4 regions of the Hymenobacter sp. GOD-10R genome follow, and region 1 is predicted to be linked to each of the others. Evidence: riboswitches for the same ligand, from Rfam matches in the RefSeq annotation. Region 1 holds a riboswitch; each other region holds the start of a gene.
The links. A riboswitch is a leader RNA that binds a small molecule or an ion and turns the genes downstream of it on or off. The one in region 1 is predicted to bind S-adenosylmethionine.
Positions count from the first base shown of each region.

Region 2: linked by a shared signal. The riboswitch ahead of SD425_RS11020 (cysteine synthase family protein) and the one ahead of SD425_RS03095 (O-acetylhomoserine aminocarboxypropyltransferase/cysteine synthase) in region 1 are both predicted to bind S-adenosylmethionine.
Region 3: linked by a shared signal. The riboswitch ahead of metH (methionine synthase) and the one ahead of SD425_RS03095 (O-acetylhomoserine aminocarboxypropyltransferase/cysteine synthase) in region 1 are both predicted to bind S-adenosylmethionine.
Region 4: linked by a shared signal. The riboswitch ahead of SD425_RS18185 (phosphoadenylyl-sulfate reductase) and the one ahead of SD425_RS03095 (O-acetylhomoserine aminocarboxypropyltransferase/cysteine synthase) in region 1 are both predicted to bind S-adenosylmethionine.

Region 1 is NZ_CP141184.1:752,150-757,550, forward strand. It holds gene metX (homoserine O-acetyltransferase MetX) at 1-155, opposite strand, end outside; gene SD425_RS03095 (O-acetylhomoserine aminocarboxypropyltransferase/cysteine synthase) at 386-1,765, opposite strand; gene SD425_RS03100 (hypothetical protein) at 1,984-2,115, shown strand; SAM riboswitch class I at 2,149-2,258, opposite strand; gene SD425_RS03105 (LysM peptidoglycan-binding domain-containing protein) at 2,479-2,772, opposite strand; gene SD425_RS03110 (hypothetical protein) at 3,014-3,427, shown strand; partial or broken gene SD425_RS29975 (alpha/beta hydrolase family protein) at 3,604-3,750, shown strand; gene SD425_RS03115 (alpha/beta hydrolase family protein) at 3,801-4,142, shown strand; gene SD425_RS03120 (lysylphosphatidylglycerol synthase transmembrane domain-containing protein) at 4,235-5,305, opposite strand.
Region 2 is NZ_CP141184.1:2,741,026-2,746,426, forward strand. It holds gene SD425_RS11010 (TonB-dependent receptor) at 1-609, opposite strand, end outside; gene SD425_RS11015 (hypothetical protein) at 774-1,034, opposite strand; SAM riboswitch class I at 1,716-1,807, opposite strand; SAM riboswitch class I at 2,174-2,288, shown strand; gene SD425_RS11020 (cysteine synthase family protein) at 2,432-3,616, shown strand; gene SD425_RS11025 (hypothetical protein) at 3,793-4,116, opposite strand; gene SD425_RS11030 (hypothetical protein) at 4,365-4,841, opposite strand; gene SD425_RS11035 (glycoside hydrolase family 88 protein) at 5,154-5,401, opposite strand, start outside.
Region 3 is NZ_CP141184.1:229,950-235,350, reverse strand. It holds gene SD425_RS00975 (SDR family oxidoreductase) at 1-304, opposite strand, end outside; gene SD425_RS00970 (alkene reductase) at 540-1,670, opposite strand; gene SD425_RS00965 (hypothetical protein) at 1,934-2,056, shown strand; SAM riboswitch class I at 2,338-2,447, shown strand; gene metH (methionine synthase) at 2,519-5,401, shown strand, end outside.
Region 4 is NZ_CP141184.1:4,573,534-4,578,934, forward strand. It holds gene SD425_RS18175 (sulfate adenylyltransferase subunit 1) at 2-1,291, opposite strand; gene cysD (sulfate adenylyltransferase subunit CysD) at 1,369-2,280, opposite strand; gene SD425_RS18185 (phosphoadenylyl-sulfate reductase) at 2,392-3,171, opposite strand; SAM riboswitch class I at 3,456-3,546, opposite strand; gene lysA (diaminopimelate decarboxylase) at 3,729-4,871, shown strand; gene SD425_RS18195 (glycosyltransferase family 39 protein) at 5,025-5,401, opposite strand, start outside.

The DNA of each region.
Region 1 (5,401 bases):
GCGTTAGCGGTAAGGGCATGGCACACCCAGACCACATTATTCTGGGCCGCATTGAGCGTTCCGTAGGTGTGGTAAGCAACCTGCACAGCTGATAGCGTGGCCCCGCTTTCGAGCTGTAAAGGTGTAGGAAGATTAAAAAGCTGGCTCTCGGTCATTCATCACAAAAACAAAAAAGCTTTTCAATAGTCCAGGTTGAACCGAAACGCTGGCAGATTGTTAACCCACCCCTGAATTGACTTTCGCCAGCGTTGGTTCAACCTGAAACTACTGAAGGATAGCTAGGTTTGGTCCCTCTCAAAAAACCAACTTTACTACCCGCAAACGGCAGCCAAGTGGAAAGACGGGCGCGCACCTCTAAGGCAGCGCGCCCTCCTATGTCTCCTCTTTAGACTTCCAGCGGCTGCGCGTGTTCTACTTCAGGCTGCAACAGAGCGCTTTCTGACTCGTCGGGCGTAGCAGCGTTGGCTACGGCATCGAAAGCGGCCGATAAGTCAGCCTTGATGTCTTCGAAGTGCTCGATACCTACCGACAAGCGTAGGAGGGTGGGCGTTACGCCAGCAGCGTGCTGCTCTTCCTCCGATAGCTGTTGGTGCGTAGTAGCCGAAGGCTGAATGATCAGCGTCTTAGCATCACCTACATTTGCTAGGTGGCTCACCAGCTTCAAATTATCAATGAATTGCGTTGCGGTATCCTTGCTGCCTCTGATGCTGAAGGTCAATACGCCACCGGCACCTTTGGGCAGATACTTTTGCGCCATATTGTAATAAGGGCTGCTTTGCAAGCCGGCGTAGTTTACGCTTTCTACCTGTGGGTGCTGCTCCAGCCAAGTAGCAATTTTCAGGGCATTCTCCACCGTGCGCTCTACGCGGAGCGACAGGGTTTCGAGGCCAATCAGCAACTGCCAAGAGTTGAAGGGACTGATCGAAGGACCTAGGTCACGCAGACCTTCTACCCGGGCCCGAATGATAAAGGCGATGTTGCCGAAGGGGCCATTCTTGCCAAATACGTCGTTGAATACAAGGCCATGGTAGCCTTCGCTCGGCTCCGTAAACTGCGGGAATTTGCCATTACCGAAGTCGTACTTACCGCCATCCACAATCACCCCGCCGATGCTGGTACCGTGACCACCGATCCACTTAGTCGCCGATTCTACAACGATGTGCGCGCCATGCTCCAGGGGACGGAACAAATAGCCACCCGCGCCAAAGGTATTATCAACTACTAGCGGCAGGTCATGCTTTTCGGCAATAGCTGCAATCTTCTCGAAATCTGGAACGCTGAAGCTAGGGTTGCCGATGGTTTCTAGATAAATAGCCTTGGTATTCTCGTCAATTAGCGCCTCAAAGCTCTCAGGCTTATCGCCGTCAGCGAAGCGAGCCTCAACACCTAAGCGCTTGAACGCTACCTTGAACTGGTTGTAAGTACCACCGTACAGGAAAGATGTGCTCACGAAATTGTCGCCAGCTTGCAGAATGTTGTTCAGAGCAATGAACTGCGCCGCTTGACCGGAGCTTACTGCTAACGCAGCTACACCACCCTCCAGCGCGGCTATACGCTGCTCAAACACGTCTGTTGTGGGGTTCATCAGACGGGTGTAGATGTTGCCAAACTCTTTCAGGGCGAAGAGGTTAGCACCATGCTCGGCATTCTTGAATACGTACGAAGTAGTTTGATACAAGGGTACAGCACGAGCACCAGTAGTAGGATCGGGCTGCTGACCAGCGTGAAGTTGAAGGGTCTCGAAGTGGAGGTTTTGCGTTGACATGATTGAGAGAAGTATTGAAGAGGAGGTTTTTGAAGACAATTAGAAAAGTGCAACTCAGAGTGCACAAATGCCCCGCTGTGGGCTGCTCCAAAGCCAAAACAAGCGTTGGCGGAGCAGAGTGACCTAAGTAGCCGCGCGCAGAAGGCGTTAGCAGCAATACAGTTAGGGGAGAAGCGGGGGAAAGCTAGGGCGTAGCCTAGCTACAACACGCGCCACAAGTGCGCATTCGCATTCGCATGACTGCTGGGCTAGAAAGCAAAGCGCAGGAGCAGTCGGTGGCCGAAGCCAGAGCGTACAGGTTCATCGGCGAGCCGGGGCATACGTTAGCAGCGGCGGCAGATGATGGGTAGTAAGTGGTAAGCGAGGAGTTTTTCATGGTACTCAACTTATATTTCCCACTTTAATTTTGAGTGGGCAGGAATTGGCACCTTTCGATGATCGATGGTTGCCAGCGGGTCTTCGAGCCTAATCTCTCGCCGCTTCTGTATAAATCTTAAGAAAACTACTCCGTCTCTAACGGAGGAGTACCTGTTTGGTGAAGGCAAATGTACAGCTGGTTTTCAATAATGCAAGCGAACGAGAAAAAAATGTTGATTTTTTCTCGGCGATATGCTTAGTTGGAAATCAGCAGAAATAGCTTGGGTCAACAAAAAAAGACGCCGCACCAAAATGGTACGGCGTCTTTCTACCTTTTTGCGCAAAAAAGGCATGAACTAGAGTTGGGGGAGTGTAAGCACTTGGCCTACCTCGATATGATCAGGGTTAGCGCCGATGATAGCCTTGTTCGCATCATAAATCTGATGCCATTTGCTAGCGTCGCCGTAATGGTTTTTAGCAATTTTCGAGAGAGAATCGCCGCTTACAATAGTGTAAGAGGTGCCTTGAGCGGCGGTAGTCGTAGCTGGTTGAGCCGCGTTGCCGAAGAAATCTGTGGCGCCGGCTGCAGGCTTCTCAGCTGGCTGAACTGGCTTCTCTTCGCCTTTGTTCAAAAAATCAAATAGTCCCATGGTGTAGGCCGGTTTAGGGTAAGGGGAAAGGCAGCTGGACTGTAATAGAGCCAGTTATAGCCTTGTTGGGGAATATTACGCGAGCCTAGCAATTAAGTTGCTGCAAGATAAACGGCTGAGGACCATCATTAACCCTAGGCGGTCTTCATCGTATGAAGCCCATCTGCGTAGCTGTTTGCAACTGGCAGTTGCGTGTCATTTGTACCCTTTTCTCTCTCCCTAACTTTATCCCCTAATCCGCATGAAAACCATGTCATCTCCCTTGCGCTACTTAGCTAGCCTGCTGATGCTCGTATCGCTGTTTACTTTTAGCTGTAAGCAGGAAAACAAAGTAGGCGAAACCAACCTGCTCTACGGTACTGAAAGCAAAGTTTGGAAAACCGACAAGGAAACGAATGCCACTGGCGAAAAGGTGGATCAAACCAGCGCCGATAAGAAGACAGAGCTGCGTTTCTACGCCAACGGCAACTTCAACATGACCTCGCCTGCGCAGTCGATGCAAGGCAAGTACACCTTCGACCAGGCTGGTAAGAAAATCACGCTGACTCCTGATGGTGCACCGAACTCACTGGCTTTCGACGTGGTAAACCTAACCAAAGACGAAATCACGCTGAAAGCTCCTGACGGTTCGCAAATGATGCTCGAAGCCGACTAAGCTAGCGCCGCACCGCCAAATTTTGAACAACAGCAAAAAAGCCTTCTTGCAGCATGCAGGAAGGCTTTTTTGTGCTCATGGCTGTGGCTGAGCTAGCCTAGGTAATTACCGCTTCAGCTCAAACGATGCCGATTTAGGCCAGTTGAATTAAAACCTACCTAGCCCTCGACAACGGCATGAAGCGCGAAGATTCGGTGCAGGACATCGGCAAGCTGCTCGACTGGATTGCCACCCAGCCAGACCTCGACCCTAGCCGCGTGGCCGTGTATGGCGGCAGCTATGGCGGCTACATGGTGCTGGCCTGTATGACGCATTTCAACGACCGGCTCCGCGCCGGCATCGATGTCGTAGGCATTTCCAACTTCGTCACTTTTTGCAAAACACGTCGCCCTACCGCCAAGACTTGCGCCGGGCCGAGTACGGCGATGAACGCCAGCCTGCCATGCGCGCCTTCTTCGAGAAAACGGCTCCGCTCAACAACGTGCAGAAGATTACCAAGCCCATGATGATCGTGCAAGGTCACAACGACCCGCGCGTGCCCTACACCGAAGCCGAGCAGATGCTAGCTGCCCTCAAGAAAAATGGCAACGATGCTTGGTTCATGATGGCCAAAGATGAAGGCCACGGCTTCCGCAAAAAGAGCAACCGTGATTACCAATCGGCGGCTATGTCGGAATTCATTCAGCAATATGTGGTCAGCCCGCCGCTAAAGTAAGCTAGGTGCTGAGCTTCATACAAGAACGTCGTGCTACGACCAGCGCAGCACGACGTTCTTGTATGGATCAAGATGATAAGTTGTCAGAGAATTTACTCTGCTGCTGGAGTCGTTGGGCGGCTGAAAACCCGGGCTACCCAGCGGGGGAGAAAGACGGCACCTAGCACCAAGTACAGGTAGTAGGTCACGATGCGGTAGAACAGAATGACGAAGTTGGTCATGGTGGCCGTGCCGATAAAGCGGCCGAAGAAGAGCGGAAAAGCTCCTTCAGCAATGCCTGCACCGCCGGGGGTAATGGCTACCAGCAGCACAATTTTATACACCATGTTGCGGCTAAAAATGACCCAAAACTCCCCGAAGTTGATCGGAATGAAGGCCGCAATGATGCAACCGATAACCAAGTAGCGCGCCGTCCAGACGAAGGCCGTTGCTAGTGCTGTCCGAATCCAATAACCGGCCTTGTTGCCGCGGAGCTGCGCAGAAGCCGCTACCATTTCTTGGCCATGCTTGTAAGCGCTAGGCCGCCACCGGCGCAGCAATCGGAATGAAAACAGCCGTACCAAAAGCCGCTTCATGGCTGTTGGGTTGATAAATAGCGCGTAGACCATGGCAAACGCATACAGCGTTACCGACACATAGCTTACAATAAACGCCACGCGGATGGAGGCGGCAAAAGCGCCTTTCAAGGTTTCCGGAAACAACCCTTCTCCGGCCCAAAGCACCACGATTGGCACGGCAATGACGTAGTAAATGTTGTCCAGCAGCGCCGTAACCATCACGTAGGCCAAGGACTTACCTAGGGTAATACCTTCCTTATTTAGAATAAACGGCGCTACCGAGGTGCCACCCGCCGCCGAAGGCAGCACGCAGGAGGCAAATTCCCAGATCATAATCACATCGAGACTCTGGCGCCAGCTTAGTACTCGCTCTGATATTTCCCGAATGCGGTAAATGTATCCTAGGTCGCGAGCCATGAGCACGGCGAACGTGATGACTAGCCATTGCTCCTTGGCATTGCGCAAAGGGGCTAGGTCGCCGGGTTGGTAGCTGCGCCAAAACATGAAGCCAACAACCCCGATGCCGATGAGCACCGGCAGAATAATGCGCGAGGGTTTGAGCTTATCGAGTAGCTGTTGATCCTGACTTTGTTGGGTAAGGGGCATAGGCGTGGGGTGATAAGCAAAAGTACGTAGTACAGGCGGAGCCGGCTGTGAATTCGTTGTTATGGTTGCAGAAAGCGAAAGCGATGCGAAGCCGTG
Region 2 (5,401 bases), 2.0 Mb from region 1:
CAGGCTGTTGTTGTTCATGAACACGCCATCCACCACGTACAGCGGCGTATTGGAGCCATTAATGGTGGTGGCGCCGCGCACCCGCACATTTGTAGCTTGGCCCGGCACCCCGCTGTTCGACGAAATCTGCACGCCGGATACCTTGCCCTGTAACTGCGCATCAAAGCTGCCGACTGGAATGTCCTTGGTATCTGAAGGGTCTACTTTCACGATGGAGCCCGTCAGATTTTTGCGCTGCTGAGTGCCGTAGCCGACCACTACCACTTCGTTGAGCTGGCCTTGGTTGGGGGCTAATCGCACGATGAGGCTGCCGTCGCGCCCAGGCGTGACTTCCTGCGACTTATAGCCGATGAATGAGAAAATAAGCGTGGCGTTTTCCGGCGTTTCGCTCAGCGTAAACGTGCCGTCTTGGTTCGTGGTAGTGCCGGCCGTAGTGCCTTTTACCCGCACCGTCACGCCCGGTAGCGCGGCGCCGTTTTCGTCTAATACTTTACCGGTAATAGGACCTGTCGCTGCTAGGTGAAAATAAGGAGCATTGGGAGCAGCCGTGCCGTGAGCCAACGCAGGTAGCCCCACGGCCAGTAAAATAAGTGGTACTAGTGATTTCATGTTACGAGAAATTTCCTGACGTGTGTCTAGGCTTGCGTAAGGCTGGTGTGCCTCCCCAACCATTGGTTGTGCAGGGTTGGAGAGGCGTTAGCAAGGATTATCTAAGCCGTTGCGGCTTGCTTAAGTGCAGCTAACCTTTTGGAATGCAGTATATTGCTGCTTCGTTATCTGTTGGAAGTGAGCGAGCCACGTCTTCGCAGCCAGCGCGTAAACTGACCTATTTGCGCCTCGCTAGGCGATTCGGTAGCTAGGTTATCCAGCAAGTCGGCGCGGTGCAGGCCGGCCAGAACTGCCTCTGCATAAGGGAAGCTGTTAAGTGAATGAGCGACTGGGGTAGCAGTCGTGATGGTGTCGTTGGGAGCAATAAACAGCGACTCATTGGCCGCAAAAACTTCACTCAGAACCTGGTTCATGATGATTGACATAGCTTGGAAAGGGTAGGAGAGCAGCGACAAGTCACTAGCTTAGTAGCAACTTCTTGTAGCAGGAGGCATGGTAGCGCTCCGTAGTCTGCAATGCGTGAATGCGCTCAGCACAAGTAAGTTGTGCTGGGGTTTAAGTAGGCTAGACATGGCTAGCCCTAGGTCCGCTCAAGAGCGGTATCCAGCCTAGGTAAGAGGTAATCTTACGGAAGAAGGAATTTTGACTATACCAGGAAGGTAGTTGCCTAGATAATCTATAGAAAGTAGGGGTTTTGTGCTTTTCCTGTTTCTAGCTTGCCTTCTTGCGCTACTGATTGCTTGTTCACGTGTTGAATAGCTCTGTTCAAGCCACACCAAAGAAGCAAAGAGAGGCGGAATAGGATTTTTCCGCTAGTATATCGCGATGGATCTTCCACAGACAAGAACTTACCAAGCAAAAGGCATGATCGTAGCGGTCCTAACAAATCTTGTTAAGATGCAGGACGCCTCAGCAGAAAGCAGTTCTTCTGTGAGAGAATGATGGCAAAAAAGGAAAAGCGGGGGCAATCAGCCTCAACAACAACCCATACAACCAGCCATGCTCATACAGACAGCTGTTGCGGACATACCACAACAGCCACGTTGCGAAGCAACGAGCATAGAAGATTGAGTGCAGAGTTGTTGGGAGTGATCCACGGCAACTTGTTTTTATATGGTCAGGATTTGGCACCGTTCCGGGTATTCCGGGGGTTGTCGGCGTATCGTCGAGCCTGTCTCTCCACGCCTCTGTATAAAAACCATCCTTCAACGAGAAGGGATTGATTGCGCCAAAGGTAAACTAGTAAGATTGAGGATTGCAAATAATTTTTTATAAAAATGTCAACCCAATGATGAGTAGGAATACACGACAGCGTGTTCGGCACCTGCGCCATTTGCGCCATACCATACCTAAGAAACGGCTTTTCTAATTAGTAGGGTTATAGCGCTAGCTGTAACCCTACAGGTCGTTCTACGCCGAACGTGCCGTGGCGCATTCCTACAAGCTGTTCAAGATCAGGACTTAAGAAAATAACATAATCTTGGCAAAAAGCTGCTTTTTTCGACGCTAGGCCTTGCATACTGTTTTTCGCCCTCTATATTTGCGATGCGCTCCTTCACCGGAGCACTTATCAAGAAAGGCGGAGGGACAGGCCCTATGAAGCCTTAGCAACCAGTAGGAATACCAGGTGCTAAATCCTGTTCTAAGTCGGCTGTGGCCAGCTTAGGAGAAGATAAGTTATAAGATGCTCATCACGCGGTGCTGCTCTTCTGACTTATCGGAAGGGCTTTTTTTATGCTCTTGCGGTAAGCTTTCTTGATCAAGTGCATACGGGAAAAGGGAGGCGTTTGTCAAACGTGTAAACCCCTCGTATTCCGCTGCTATGTCTGTTGCTACTTGCTCTCCCCGTTCCGTATCTTCTTCGTTCCTGACTGGTGCTCGTGCTGCTCGGCGCCCAACTGCTGTACATTTCAAAGTGCCGCAAGTAGCTAGCCTAGAAAACTATGCGACTTCGCTATCGAAAAACGGCTGTTGTCTTTCGCCGGAGCTGGAAGAAAAATTCAACCACCTCTGGCACCTCGTTGGCAACACGCCTATGCTGGAGCTGCATTATCGCTACCAAGGCCAGCCGGGCCGCATTTTCGTGAAGTGCGAGCACTACAACCTGACGGGCAGCCTCAAGGACCGCATGGCTCTGTACATTCTGCAAGAGGCGTACAAAAACGGTGAAATTAAGCCCGGCGACACGATTGTGGAGGCCACCAGCGGCAACACTGGCATTGCCTTCGCCGCCATCGGCAGAGCGCTGGGCCACCCCGTACGCATCATCATGCCCGACTGGCTGAGCGCTGAGCGGGTGAACATCATCAAGAGCCTAGGTGCCGAGATTACGCTGATTAGCAAAGTGCAGGGTGGTTTCTTGGGTAGCATTGCGTTGGCCGAAGAAATTGCTGCTTCCCGCTCCGATATATTTCTTCCCCGGCAGTTTGAGAACAGCTTCAATGCGAAAGCACACGCCAAAACTACCGGCGTGGAAATCTGCGCGCAACTGAAGCGGCTAGGTCGCGTACCCGATGCGTTCATTGCTGGCGTGGGCACGGGCGGTACGGTGATGGGGGTGGGCAGCTACCTGCGCAGCCAAAATTCAAATGTGCGTATCCACCCCCTAGAGCCAGCCGAGTCGCCGACGCTAACTACCGGCTACAAAGTAGGTTCGCACCGTATTCAGGGCATTTCGGACGAGTTCATTCCCGCCATTGTGAAGCTCGCTGAACTCAACGAGGTGGTGCAGGCAAATGATGGCGATGCTATTCTAGTGGCGCAAAAGCTAGCTACCGAGCTAGGCCTAGCCGTCGGTATTTCATCAGGGGCAAACGTGATTGGTGCCATCCGGCAAGCAGCTATCCTCGGCCCCGATGCTACTGTGGTAACGCTATTGTGCGACAGCAACAAGAAGTATCTCAGCACCGATCTGCTCAAGGAAGAGCCGGTGCGCGCAGGTTACTTGGCTCCCGAACTGGAGTTCACCCACTATCAACCCATTAGCCGGCTGAGTTTTCCGGTGTAGCGGGGCTAGCTTTCGCAAGAAGCCTTCTTTTAAACGTCATGCTTTGCTCCGGCTCAGCATGACGTTCTTTTTTGCCTGATTACTGCTTAGCATCTAAATGCTTGCGTAGATAATAATGCGTTTTAGATTTCGGCAGCGTTGTAGATAAACCTAAAACTGGAGTAGAAGAACCTAGGTTATTTTACCATCAGCGTCCGCACATTGCCAGTTTTTTTGTCCACTTCGAAAGCAGCGCGGTTGGGCATGCGGCCTGCCCAGTCGGTGCGGGGTACCAGCACTTGCCATTGCGTATCGATATCGACGACACTTGCCGAATCGACCACGTAGAGGTTTGCGTTGGGTTGAGCTTTCACGTAGCGCGCTATGGCTGCACGAGCCGCGGCTTCCGTGAGCGCTGCTGTTTCCGTTGGTGCCGCCGCTTGGGCTGGCATCGTGGCTTCCGCAGGCGTCGCCGCTTGGGGCGCATCAGCGGTAACCGGTTTTGCTTGTTGACAGCTCATAAGTACAGCCACTATACCCCCTAGAAAGTAGCGCGTTGGCAACGTGTAAAAAGCTGGCGTACGCAGGGGAGAAGCTAAAAATTTCATAAAAAGGACTGGCAATGAGTCGGTTGGTGAAGTACGGCGCTATCGGCGCGGCCACAAGATACAGCTTCCGCAGTAGTCGTCTTTTCAGCAAGAGGCATGCGGAAGCTAGGATAGTTAGCCTTCTGCCTTCCACCGCAACAAAAGTCTTCAGCCGTGCCGCGCTACGCCTGCCGCAGTAATAGGCGCAACGAGAGGACGCCCAGCAACAGAATAGCCGCCGCGAAACACCCGACTACTACAGCCCACAGGCTGCGAGGCACCGTCGACTTGGGAGCCGGCCGCAGCAAAAGCAGTGGTAATACCACCGGAGCTAGGGTTTGGGGGATGGTAGCGCCCGCTAGCAACTCGCACACGCCCACCGCGCAGGCCAACAGCGTCCCGGCGCCCAGTGCAAGCTGTTGCCAGAAGGGAAGAACCGGCATCGAAAACGGTTGCCACTGGTTCGGGTCGGTGGGAGCGATACGGCGGGCTGTTTTGGGGCGGGCGCCGCGGCGGTTGAACTCACTCAGCCGTCGGTTGACGTCTTTGCGGAGCCGAATCAGGGTAAACACCGCCACCACTACCACCAGGAACGTCGAGACGGCAAAGACAATCAGCAGCGGAACCAAGTGTTCTTGCTGGCCAGGAACGGCCGCCATAAGTAGAACCGAAGAAAACGCGGGCAGACTGAGATTCATCACGTGGAAAATACGCTTTTAAGGCGTTAGTCGTATGGTGTCAAGCAAAGAGGCATTCGCGCAGAAGCAGCATGCCTACCGTAAGAACGTTGGCTGGTCGCATTCTATTCTGTAACCACTCGCGCGTAACTACGTGCGCTAATTTCCTCTTGAATACTAACACACAAGAGGTCGAATTAGTGGAAGAAGTTGGTGATTATCCGCATAAAAAAGCCCCCAACCAAATCGGTCAGAGGCTTTTCGGAGTAGAGTGGCTAGGAAAACGTAGTAGGGCTACTTAGTTATCTGCACCGAGCTGTCGTTGATGTCAAATGGGTGGTTTTTGAGCAGACGAATGATTTCGGCACCCGCCAGAATGACTGGGCCGTAGCCGTGGGCTGCGTACACGTTCACCGGCCGGTAGTAGTAGAACGCCGGATCGAAGCCCATGCCCGTACCCACGCAGGTGCCTTCCACCTGCCCGCTGGCGTTTACCTTGGTGCTCACCGCATTCCAGGCGAGTATCGACATGGGGCCATACG
Region 3 (5,401 bases), 520 kb from region 1:
ACAGAAACTTCCGCCCGGCGGCTCTCACCGCTTGGCCGGTTACGTCGGCGTCGCTGGCGTTTTCGTGGTATATCACGGCTACGTCGGCGCCTTCCTTGGCAAAGGCAATAGCCACGGCCCGACCGATGCCGGAGTCGCCACCCGTGATGAGGGCCACCTTACCGGTGAGCTTGCCAGCGGCTTGGTAGTTCGACAAGTCCGAATCCGGCTTGCTCTTCATGTCCTCCTGGCTCGTTGGGTAAGGCATAGAGCCCGTGTTCAGTTCGCTATTGGTAGGACGTGGTTCGTTCTGTTCTGTAGTCATGTCAACTAGGTGGTTGGTTGAACAGGCGTACGCAGAAGCCTAGAGAAGGTCGGAGCAAGGCCAAAAAGTTGTGCCTTCCTACTTCAGTTTCAGATTCGCTTTTAGAGAAAAGGTTTCGCCATAACCTAGGCTTGACCAATTGCCACCAAACAAGAAAGCCTACTGGTGCGAGCAGTAGGCTTTCTTGTTTGGTGTGTAGCAGATCCTTCAGCTACCTAGGCAACGATTGTGGAGGCTATTTCTCCACGATATCTTGCGTAGCCTGCTCAACTTCCGCCAACGACGGATAGTCGATGTAGCCCTTATCATCGCCGCCGTAGAAGGTAGCTTGATCGGGGGCGTTCAGGGCCGCTCCTTGCTGGAAGCGCTCTACTAGGTCAGGGTTCGAGATGAACGGCACACCGAAGGCAATGATGTCTGCTTCGTTGTTTTCCAGAGCAGCCTCAGCAGTTTCTTGGGTGTAGCCGCCGTTCAGGATAAACGGACCGTTGAAGATTTTACGCAGCGTTGGGGCTACTTTCTCCTGGCCGGGCTGGGCCGCCATTGGGTGACCAGGCAGCGCCTCAATCACGTGCAGGTAAGCGAGGTTGAACTGGTTGAGTTGCTCCACCACGTAGCTGAACGTACCTAGACGGTCGGTGTCGTTGATGCCACCCATCACGCCCGTTGGCGACAGACGAATACCGGTGCGGTCCGCGCCGAGCACGTCCGATACGGCTTTCACCACTTCGAGGGCAAAACGGGCGCGGTTCTCTACGCTTCCGCCGTACTCGTCGGTGCGCTGGTTGGAGCCGTCTTGGATGAACTGGTCGATTAGGTAGCCGTTGGCGCCGTGGATTTCAGCACCATCAAAACCAGCTTTCTTGGCATTTTCAGCAGCTTTGCGGAAGTCTTCCACAACGGCTTTCACTTCTTGTGTTTCCAGCGCGCGCGGAGTCGGAATTTCTTCTTGGCCGTTGAGCGTGAAGGCTTTTACGCCTGTTGGCTGCACAGCTGAAGGGGCTACGGGTAGCTCGCCATTGTGGAAGAATGGGTGCGAAATGCGGCCCACGTGCCACAGCTGAATGAAGATACGACCACCAGCAGCGTGCACGGCATCGGTTACTTTCTTCCAGCCAGCTACTTGCTCCTCCGAGTAGATGCCCGGCGTGAAGATGTAGCCCACTGCCTGCTGCGAAACCTGCGAGCCTTCGGTAATGATCAGGCCGGCTGAGGCGCGCTGCTCGTAGTATTTTACCGTCGAGTCGGTGGGTACGTTGCCTTCGTTGTTAGCGCGGCTCCGCGTCATGGGGGCCATGGCAAAGCGGTTGGGCAACGTAAGAGCGCCCATCGTGAAGGGCGTGAAAAGCTTGGTTGATTGTGTCATACAGTGTAGTGGAAGCAGATGCGTCAGTTAATCACTGCTTTCTGACTGCCAAGAACCATGTAGCTACACGAATGTTTTAAATAATTTTTGGCCTCCATCATCGCTAGTCTGCACGCAGGTGGGCTAGGTGACTCCCTTAAAAGCGGTGAGCCTATAAAAGGTTGGCTTTTTACGTGAAAGTTGAACAGTGAGCTCAACAAACCGTAAGCCTTCTTCAGTCACTAAGCGTACCTCACTCACCCACTTACTAATTCCTACCGATCATGGCTGAGAAAAAAGCATCCGCCTCGAAGAAAGAAAAAGATCCGTGCTGGAAAGGTTATGAACAAGAAGGCACCAAGAAGAAGGAAGGCAAAACCGTCCCTAATTGTGTCAAAAAGGACTAGACAGCCTAAAAAGCTAGCTTACCCTTTTACCTTGTTAGGGAGCCCCGCTACGGTTGTGTTGTTCAACGCAACCGTAGCGGGGCTCTCTGCTGTGCAGTTGCATGCGTAATAAAGTCCTTGCTGTGCCAAGACGACATGGAGCCTGGACATTGCAGCTAACGTTAAAATAACGCAGTAGAGCGCTGGTAAAAACACCCGCTACGGCTTACTTGGATGCAGCACTAAGCTCCTGTTTCATGCTGCATTTACTTTTCCACACTTCTAACGTATCTTTGCCTTGATACTTATCCAGAAAGACTGAGGGACTGGGCCCTGCGACGTCTTGGCAACCTGAGTGAAACAAGGTGCCAACTCCCATTCGGCAAAAAAAATGGACCGAAGAAGATAAGTACGGAACCTGCACCCGCAGTTTTCTCTTTCTGGATAGGCTCGACCAGTACGCCGACTTTCAGAAGGAGAACCATGAAAATAGCCTGTCCCGACTCCCCGCTTTACGACATCCTCCAACAGCGCATCCTCGTGCTCGACGGCGCGATGGGTACTATGATTCAGCGCTATCCGCTGACGGAGGAAGATTTTCGGGGCACCCGCTTCGCGGATCATCCCAAGCCGCTACGCGGTAACAACGACCTACTAAGCCTCACCCAGCCCGACATTATCCGCAGTATTCACGCAGAATACTTTGCGGCCGGCGCCGATATGGTGGAGACGAACACATTCAGTGGCACGACCATCGCTCAGGCTGACTATGCACTGGAACACGTTGTGTATGAGCTTAATTATGAGTCGGCTCGCTTGGCTCGTGATGCCGCCGACGAGTACACCGCTAAGAACCCAAGTAAACCTAGGTTCGTGGCTGGTGCTATTGGCCCAACGAACCGTACGGCTTCTCTCTCGCCCGACGTAAACCGGCCTGGTTTCCGCGCCATCACCTTCGATGAGCTAGCCACTGCTTACCACGAGCAAGTGCGCGGCCTGATTGATGGCGGCGTCGATGCCTTGCTGATCGAGACGATCTTCGATACGCTCAACGCCAAGGCGGCACTGTTTGCGGTGCAGAAGTTCTTCGATGAAGGCGGCCGTGTAGTGCCCATCATGATTTCCGGTACTATCACGGATGCCTCCGGTCGTACACTCTCGGGTCAGACGGTAGAGGCTTTCTGGAACTCTATCAGCCACTTACCGCTGCTGAGTGTGGGCCTAAACTGTGCCCTAGGTGCCGCCCAGCTTAAGCAGTATGTACAGGAGCTCAGTCGCATTTCGGACGTGCACATTTCGGCTTACCCAAATGCTGGTCTGCCAAACGCTTTTGGCGGCTACGACGAATCTGCGCAGGAATTTGCCGACGTGGTGGAGAACTACTTACAAGATGGCATTATAACCGTCATTGGGGGCTGCTGCGGCACTACGCCTCAGCACATCGGCGAGCTAGCCCGCCTAGTAGATCAGTACAAACCTAGGCCGCTGCCCGAAATACCCGCGGTTACGCGCCTGAGCGGTTTGGAGCCCTTCGGGTTTGATGATAACAGCCTGTTTGTGAACGTAGGCGAACGGTGCAACGTAACCGGCTCGCGCGCTTTCGCCCGCCTTATCCGCACAGGTGCTTACGAAGAAGCTCTGGCTGTAGCGCGCGCCCAAGTGGAAGGCGGCGCACAGGTTATTGATGTTAACATGGACGAAGGCATGCTTGATTCGGAGCAGGCCATGACGACCTTCCTCAACCTGATTGCCTCCGAGCCCGATATTGCCCGCGTGCCCCTCATGATCGACTCCTCGAAGTGGAGCGTACTGGAAGCTGGCTTAAAGTGCGTGCAAGGCAAGAGCATCGTAAACTCGATTTCGCTCAAAGAAGGCGAAGAGATGTTCAAGGAGCGGGCCCGCACTGTGCGCCAATACGGTGCTGCCGTGGTAGTAATGGCCTTCGACGAAGACGGTCAGGCGGACAGCTACGAGCGCCGCATCGAAATCTGTAAGCGTAGCTATGACATCTTGGTGAACGAGGTCGGCTTCCCAGCCACCGACATCATCTTCGACCCCAACATCTTGACCGTTGGCACTGGCATTGAAGAGCACCGCAACTATGCGGTTGACTTCATTAATGCCGTACGCTGGATCAAGGAGAACCTGCCCGGTGCCCGCACCAGCGGTGGCGTGAGCAACGTCAGCTTCTCGTATCGCGGCAACGACGTTGTGCGGGAGGCCATGCACTCAGCTTTCCTGTACCACGCCATCCGCGCTGGTCTCGACATGGGCATTGTAAACCCCAGTCAGCTAGCTGTGTACGATGACGTACCGAAGGACTTGCTGGAGCTTTGCGAAGACGTGCTGCTCAACCGCCGCGACGATGCCACCGAGCGCCTCGTGAACTTTGCCGATACCGTTAAGCAGAAGGATAAAGCCGTCGTTGTAGCTGACGAATGGCGCAGCCTACCCGTAGCCGAGCGCTTGAAGCACGCGCTGGTGAAAGGCATTACCGAATTCATCGACGAAGACACAGAAGAGGTACGCCAGCAGGTTGGCCGCCCCCTCGACGTGATTGAAGGACCGCTAATGGCCGGCATGAACGTGGTCGGCGACTTGTTTGGCGCGGGCAAGATGTTCCTGCCGCAAGTCGTAAAGTCAGCGCGGGTGATGAAGAAAGCCGTGGCTTATCTAGAACCGTATCTGCAAGCCGAAAAAGAAGGCACGGAGCGCCAGACCGCCGGTAAGATCCTACTAGCCACTGTAAAAGGCGACGTGCACGACATCGGTAAGAACATCGTGGGCGTGGTACTAGCCTGCAATAACTTTGACATTGTGGACCTAGGAGTAATGGTACCGCTGGAGAAGATTCTGGACGAAGCGCAGAAGCAAGGCGCCGATATTATCGGCTTGAGCGGCCTGATTACGCCTTCCCTGGATGAGATGGTATACGTGGCAGCCGAAATGGAGAAGCGCGGCTTGAAAACGCCGCTGCTCATTGGTGGCGCCACCACCTCGCGCCTACACACGGCTGTTAAGATTGCGCCTTCTTACACCGGTCCGGTGGTGCACGTGCACGATGCCTCGCGCAGCGTGGGTGTGGCTGCGGGTCTGCTCGGTTCGGGCAAGGATATGTACGCCAGCACAGTGCTAGAGGAATACCGCCAGCTCCGCGACGACCACGCTGGTCGTCAGCGCGACAAGCAGTACCTCACCATTGAAGCAGCCCGCGAAAATCAGTTCAAATCGAACTGGGAAGCCACACCTATCACGAAGCCTAGCTTCCTAGGCACGAAGGTGTTGGAAGATTACCCGCTTGATGAACTAGCCAAGTATATCGACTGGACGCCCTTCTTCCATACTTGGGAGCTACGCGGCCGCTAC
Region 4 (5,401 bases), 2.9 Mb from region 1:
CCTAGATCGAGAAGGCTAGGGCGCCGGGTTCTGCTTCGGTAAATAAATCGGGGTCAGTGGCTTCGATCAGGCCAGCGGCAACCGTGCTGCCGGTTTGCTCGTCCACCAAAACGAAGGAGCCCGAGTCGCGGTTCTGACGGTATGGATCAGCCACGATAGGCGCCGCCGTTTTCAGCCGTACTCGCACGATGTCGTTGAGCTTGGCCTCGTCGGTGGCAACGTGGGTGAACGTTTGCACGTCGATTTTATACAGAATCGTGGGCAGCGAAGCCTTCACTAGCGCCGAATGGTGCTGAAGCAGGAATTTCCGACCACTGCGTAAAGGCGCTTCGGCCATCCAGCACAGGGTGGCTTCCAGTTCGCGCGTGATGTGCGGCACCTGCTTCACCGGCACGATAGAGTCGCCGCGGCTCACGTCCACATCCTCGGACAGGCGGATGATTACGCCTTGCGGTGCCACAGCACTTTCTACCTCTTGTTGGTTGATCTCAATAGCTTCAATGGTCGTTTCAATACCGGAAGGCAGCACCGTCACCTTGTCTCCTTTGCGGTACGAGCCGCTCTGAATCCGGCCAGCGTAGCCGCGGTAATCAGGCAGTTCATCCGTCTGAGGACGAATAACATACTGCACCTGGAAGCGCGACTCTTGTACGTCGGCCTCTTGGGTGGTCGGTACGCTTTCGAGGTACTCCAGCAAGCTAGGTCCGTTGTACCACGTCAGGAAGGCCGAACGCTCCACAATGTTGTCGCCGTGTAGGGCGCTGATCGGAATAGCCTTTATATCAGACAAGCGGAGCTGCTTGGTAACCTCAGCGTAATCGGCTACAATCTTATCGAACACTTCCTGGCTGTGCCCAACCAAATCCATCTTGTTCACGGCCAGCACGAAGTGCCGGATGCCAAGTAGAGCCGCTACCATCGAGTGACGACGCGTTTGCTCAATCACGCCCAGGCGCGCATCGACCAGCACGATGGCTAGGTCGGCGTTTGAAGCGCCCGTCACCATGTTGCGGGTGTACTGCACGTGGCCGGGCGCGTCGGTAATGATAAACTTACGGCGCGGCGTGGTGAAGTACTTGTACGCCACATCGATGGTGATGCCTTGTTCGCGCTCGGCGCGCAGACCGTCGGTGAGCAGGGCTAGGTCTACGGTGCCGTGCACGGTTGGCTTGTTTTCAAGCGCCGCTAGGATATCCAGTGACACTGAATCACTGTCATATAGCAGGCGCCCGATGAGCGTACTTTTGCCGTCGTCAACGCTGCCGCAAGTAATAAAACGAAGTAAATCCATTTGGTGGTCTATTGATTTAGCGAGTAGTCGACTCCGTGAGCATGATAGCTAGCTCACGAAGTCACTAAATCACATTTTTAGAAATAGCCGTTACGCTTACGATCTTCCATCCCGGCTTCCGAGATGTTATCATCGAGACGGGTAGCACCCCGCTCGCTGACTTTCGCCAGAAGCAGGTCTTCAATAATATCGTCGATGGTGCTAGCGTCGCTCTCTACAGCAGCCGTGCAAGTCGAGTCACCCACGGTGCGGTAGCGTACTTGGCGCTTTACTATTTCGTCGTTTTCGTCTAGTTGCAGGTGCTCGCTTAACCCGAGCAGCTGGCCGCTCGGCAGCACCACACAGGCGCGCTCGTGGCCGAAGTAGATGCTCGGCAAGGCAATATTCTCGCGCTGAATGTAGCGCCACACATCTAGCTCGGTCCAGTTGGAAATGGGGAATACGCGCACGTTTTCCCCCTTCTGAATTTTGCCGTTATAGATGTTCCATAGCTCGGGGCGCTGCCGCTTGGGGTCCCACTGGCCGAACTCGTCGCGCACGGAGAAGATGCGTTCTTTGGCGCGCGCTTTTTCCTCATCGCGGCGAGCCCCACCGATGCAGGCATCGAACTCAAACTCTTCGATTACATCGAGCAGCGTGTACGTCTGCAAGGGATTGCGACTCGGAAATTTACCGGTCGCGTCGCGTAGACCGCGCTGCTTGATGGTGTCTTCTACTTTGCGCACGATGAGCTTTTCGCCCAGGCGGGCAGCTAGCTCGTCGCGGTAAGCCAGCACCTCTGGGAAGTTATGCCCAGTGTCAACGTGAACCAAGGGAAACGGGAAGCGCCCCGGACGGAAAGCCTTTTCAGCCAGACGCGTTAGTACAATAGAATCTTTGCCACCCGAAAATAGCAGTGCGGGGCGCTCAAACTGCCCGGCTACTTCCCGCATAATGTGGATTGCTTCGGCTTCTAGGCGGTCGAGGTAATCTAAATGAGAGGTACTCATGCAAATTGTTGCTTTAACCTGTGCATCGGCCCTACTCCTGTGAGGAAGCTAGGCCGACGACATTGAGAGGTAAACCAAGGCTAGCTTGGCAAATTGAATTAACAAGAGGAGTTAGTTGCTCGGGGCAGGCGTGGTGCTCGTAATAGGCTCCACCACCGGGTCCGGCCCATCGTGGGTGCCGTGGGTATGCAGGCCGCACTCCTTCGCCGACTGGTTTTCCCACCACCAGCGCCCGGCGCGGAAGTCTTCGCCGGGCTGAATAGCGCGGGTGCAGGGCGCGCAGCCAATGCTCACGAAACCTTGCTTGTGTAGCGGGTTCACCGGAATGCCATGCTCACGCACATAGTCCCAGCATTGGTCCCACGTCCAGTCGAACAGCGGGTGCACTTTGATAAGCTGGTGCGCCTCGTCCCACTCTACATTATGCATGCCCTGGCGGTTGGCCGATTGCTCGGCGCGGATACCCGTAAACCACAGGTGCTGACCAGCTAGTGCGCGATTCAAGGGCTCTACTTTACGGATGTAGCAGCACTCTTTGCGGTTTTCTACGCTTTCGTAGAAGCTGTTAGGTCCTTTTTTGAGCATCAGCTCCTGTACGCTCTGCTGATCGGGGAAGTATGTTTCAATTGGCTTCTCGTACTTCAGCAGGGTCTTGTTCCAGGTCGAGTAAGTTTCCTGGAAGTTACGCGCGGTGTCAAGTGTAAATACTTTCACCGGCAGATCATTCGTAAAAATCAGATGACTAATTATCTGATCTTCAATCCCGAAAGAAGTTGAGAAAACAGCTTTATCGGGAAAAAGAGAAGCGGCGTAGGTGAGTATTTCAACAGCACTACGTCCGGCTAATTCTTGGCGCAGGTCGTTGACCCGGTCCTCAGATGGTAGTTGCATAAGCAGAAGAATTCAGGGATTTGGGAGGGCTAGCTCCGATTTTGCAGTAGAACCAACGGATCGGCGCAAACTTCAGCCTACGTTGAGTGGCTACTGCGGTACGTTGCGTAAGACCTTTGTGGTCATTACCAGCGTGTTAAACCAAGAAAAAGGAGAAAAGATGCGCGAAACCTTCTTAACCTCGCATAAGCCCAACCATGCACGTGCCACAACATCCATGCTGTACGGATGCAGAGGTGGTGGGGTGGGCGGCGGGGTTCAGCAAGAATTTCACGGCTGTGTTGTTTTTATATGATCAGGACTTGGCACCGTTCCGGTATTCCGGGGGTTGTCGGCGTTTCGTCGAGCCTGTCTCTCCACGCCTCTGTATAAAAACAATCCTTTTGTCAGAAAGATTGAATGGACGCAAAAGTAATAGCCATTTCTTAATAATCATAACTTATATACACACTGCTTGCGTGCTTCACCACAGGTTTTTACGCAGTAAGCTCGGCAGATTTATAATTTAGCTAGGTTCTCGCCGTACATTCGCGCGGTTTTTACGCTGTTTTTCACGAATGTCCTTCACGCTACCGGCGGAACTTCACGCCCACTCCACTCCTTTCTATTTCTACGACCTAGCCCTGCTGGAGCAAACCCTCACGGCTTTGCAACAAGCCGCTAAGCCCCGCGGCTTCCACGTGCACTACGCCCTAAAAGCGAACGTCAACTTGCCCGTGCTGGAGCGTATCCGGCAGCACGGCTTGGGCGCCGACTGCGTGAGCGGCGGCGAAGTGCAACGCGCGCTGGACGCCGGCTTTGCGCCTCAAGACGTGGTATTTGCTGGCGTAGGTAAATCGGATGTGGAGTTGAACCTAGCCCTAGCCGCTGATATCTGGTGCTTCAACGTAGAATCGGTGGAGGAGCTGGTGGTGCTCGATGCGCTAGCTGGTGCCCAGAACCGGCGCGCCCGCGTGGCACTGCGCGTGAACCCTAACGTGGATGCACACACCCATCATTACATCACGACGGGTCTGGAAGCCAACAAGTTTGGCATTAGCTTATCCGACTTGCCGAGCGTGGTAGCTCAGCTGCCTTCGTTGCCCAACATTGAGCTGGTTGGGCTGCACGCGCATATCGGTTCACAGATTACGAATCTGAGTGTGTTTGGCGAACTCAGCCAAAAGCTGAACGAACTGCAAGATTGGCTGCAAGATCAAGGCTACTCCCTCCCCCACCTCAACGTGGGCGGCGGCCTCGGCATCGACTATCAAACGCCTGACAAGAACCCTATCCCGGACTTCGAAACCTACTTCCGGACCTTCGAGCAGCACTTGGTGCGGCGCCCCGGCCAGAAGGTGCACATGGAGCTAGGTCGCGCGGTAGTGGCGCAGTGCGGTACGCTCATCAGCCGCGTGCTGTTCGTGAAGCGCAGCCAGCAAACGCAGTTTGCTATCCTCGACGCCGGTATGACCGAGTTGATCCGTCCTGCGCTCTATGGCAGCCACCATCACATCCAGAATCTCAGCAGCCAAGGTGCCGTGCAGCCCTACGACGTGGTAGGCCCTATTTGTGAGTCGTCCGACCGGTTTGGGCAAGAGGTGCTGCTACCCGAAACCAAGCGCGGCGACCTTATTGCATTGCGATCGGCGGGAGCTTACGGCGAGGTAATGTCGTCGCATTATAACCTACGCGAAAAGGCGCCAGCATACTACGCTTAGCCTAGGTAGCTAGGTCATAAATGCTTCGGTCATCCTGAGCAGAGCGAAGAACCTTATCGCGTTGAAACGATAATCGTAGTTACGATTCGTTCTCGCGTGATAAGGTCCTTCGCTCTGCTCAAGATGACAGATAAATCAGTGGATAGCACTGATTTACCAGTAGATCGTCCACTTGCCTAGGGTTTCATGCTGGGTGAAGTAGCGCAGCATCCACTTGCGTTCTTCCTTCAACTCGCCTTTCACCAGCATCGCTGGGTGTTGCACGAGCAAGCTACCTAGGTAGGGCTCCTGGCGAGTGTCAGGTAGCATGATGAGGTTGCGGCGCCATGTCTCATCGGCTTCGAACTGCGTTTCGCGGTGCAGGTTTTCATTGCCATCGTAGAGCGAGACGGGCAGCTTGCCTAGCTCAAATGCTAGAGACGGCAGCAACTCGTTGTACACAAGTACGGTACGACTCGCGAGCTTATGCTGGCGCAAAAATTCCGCGAGCGGGCGGCTGCCATTGAAAGCTAGTTCGTTCTGGTCCATGA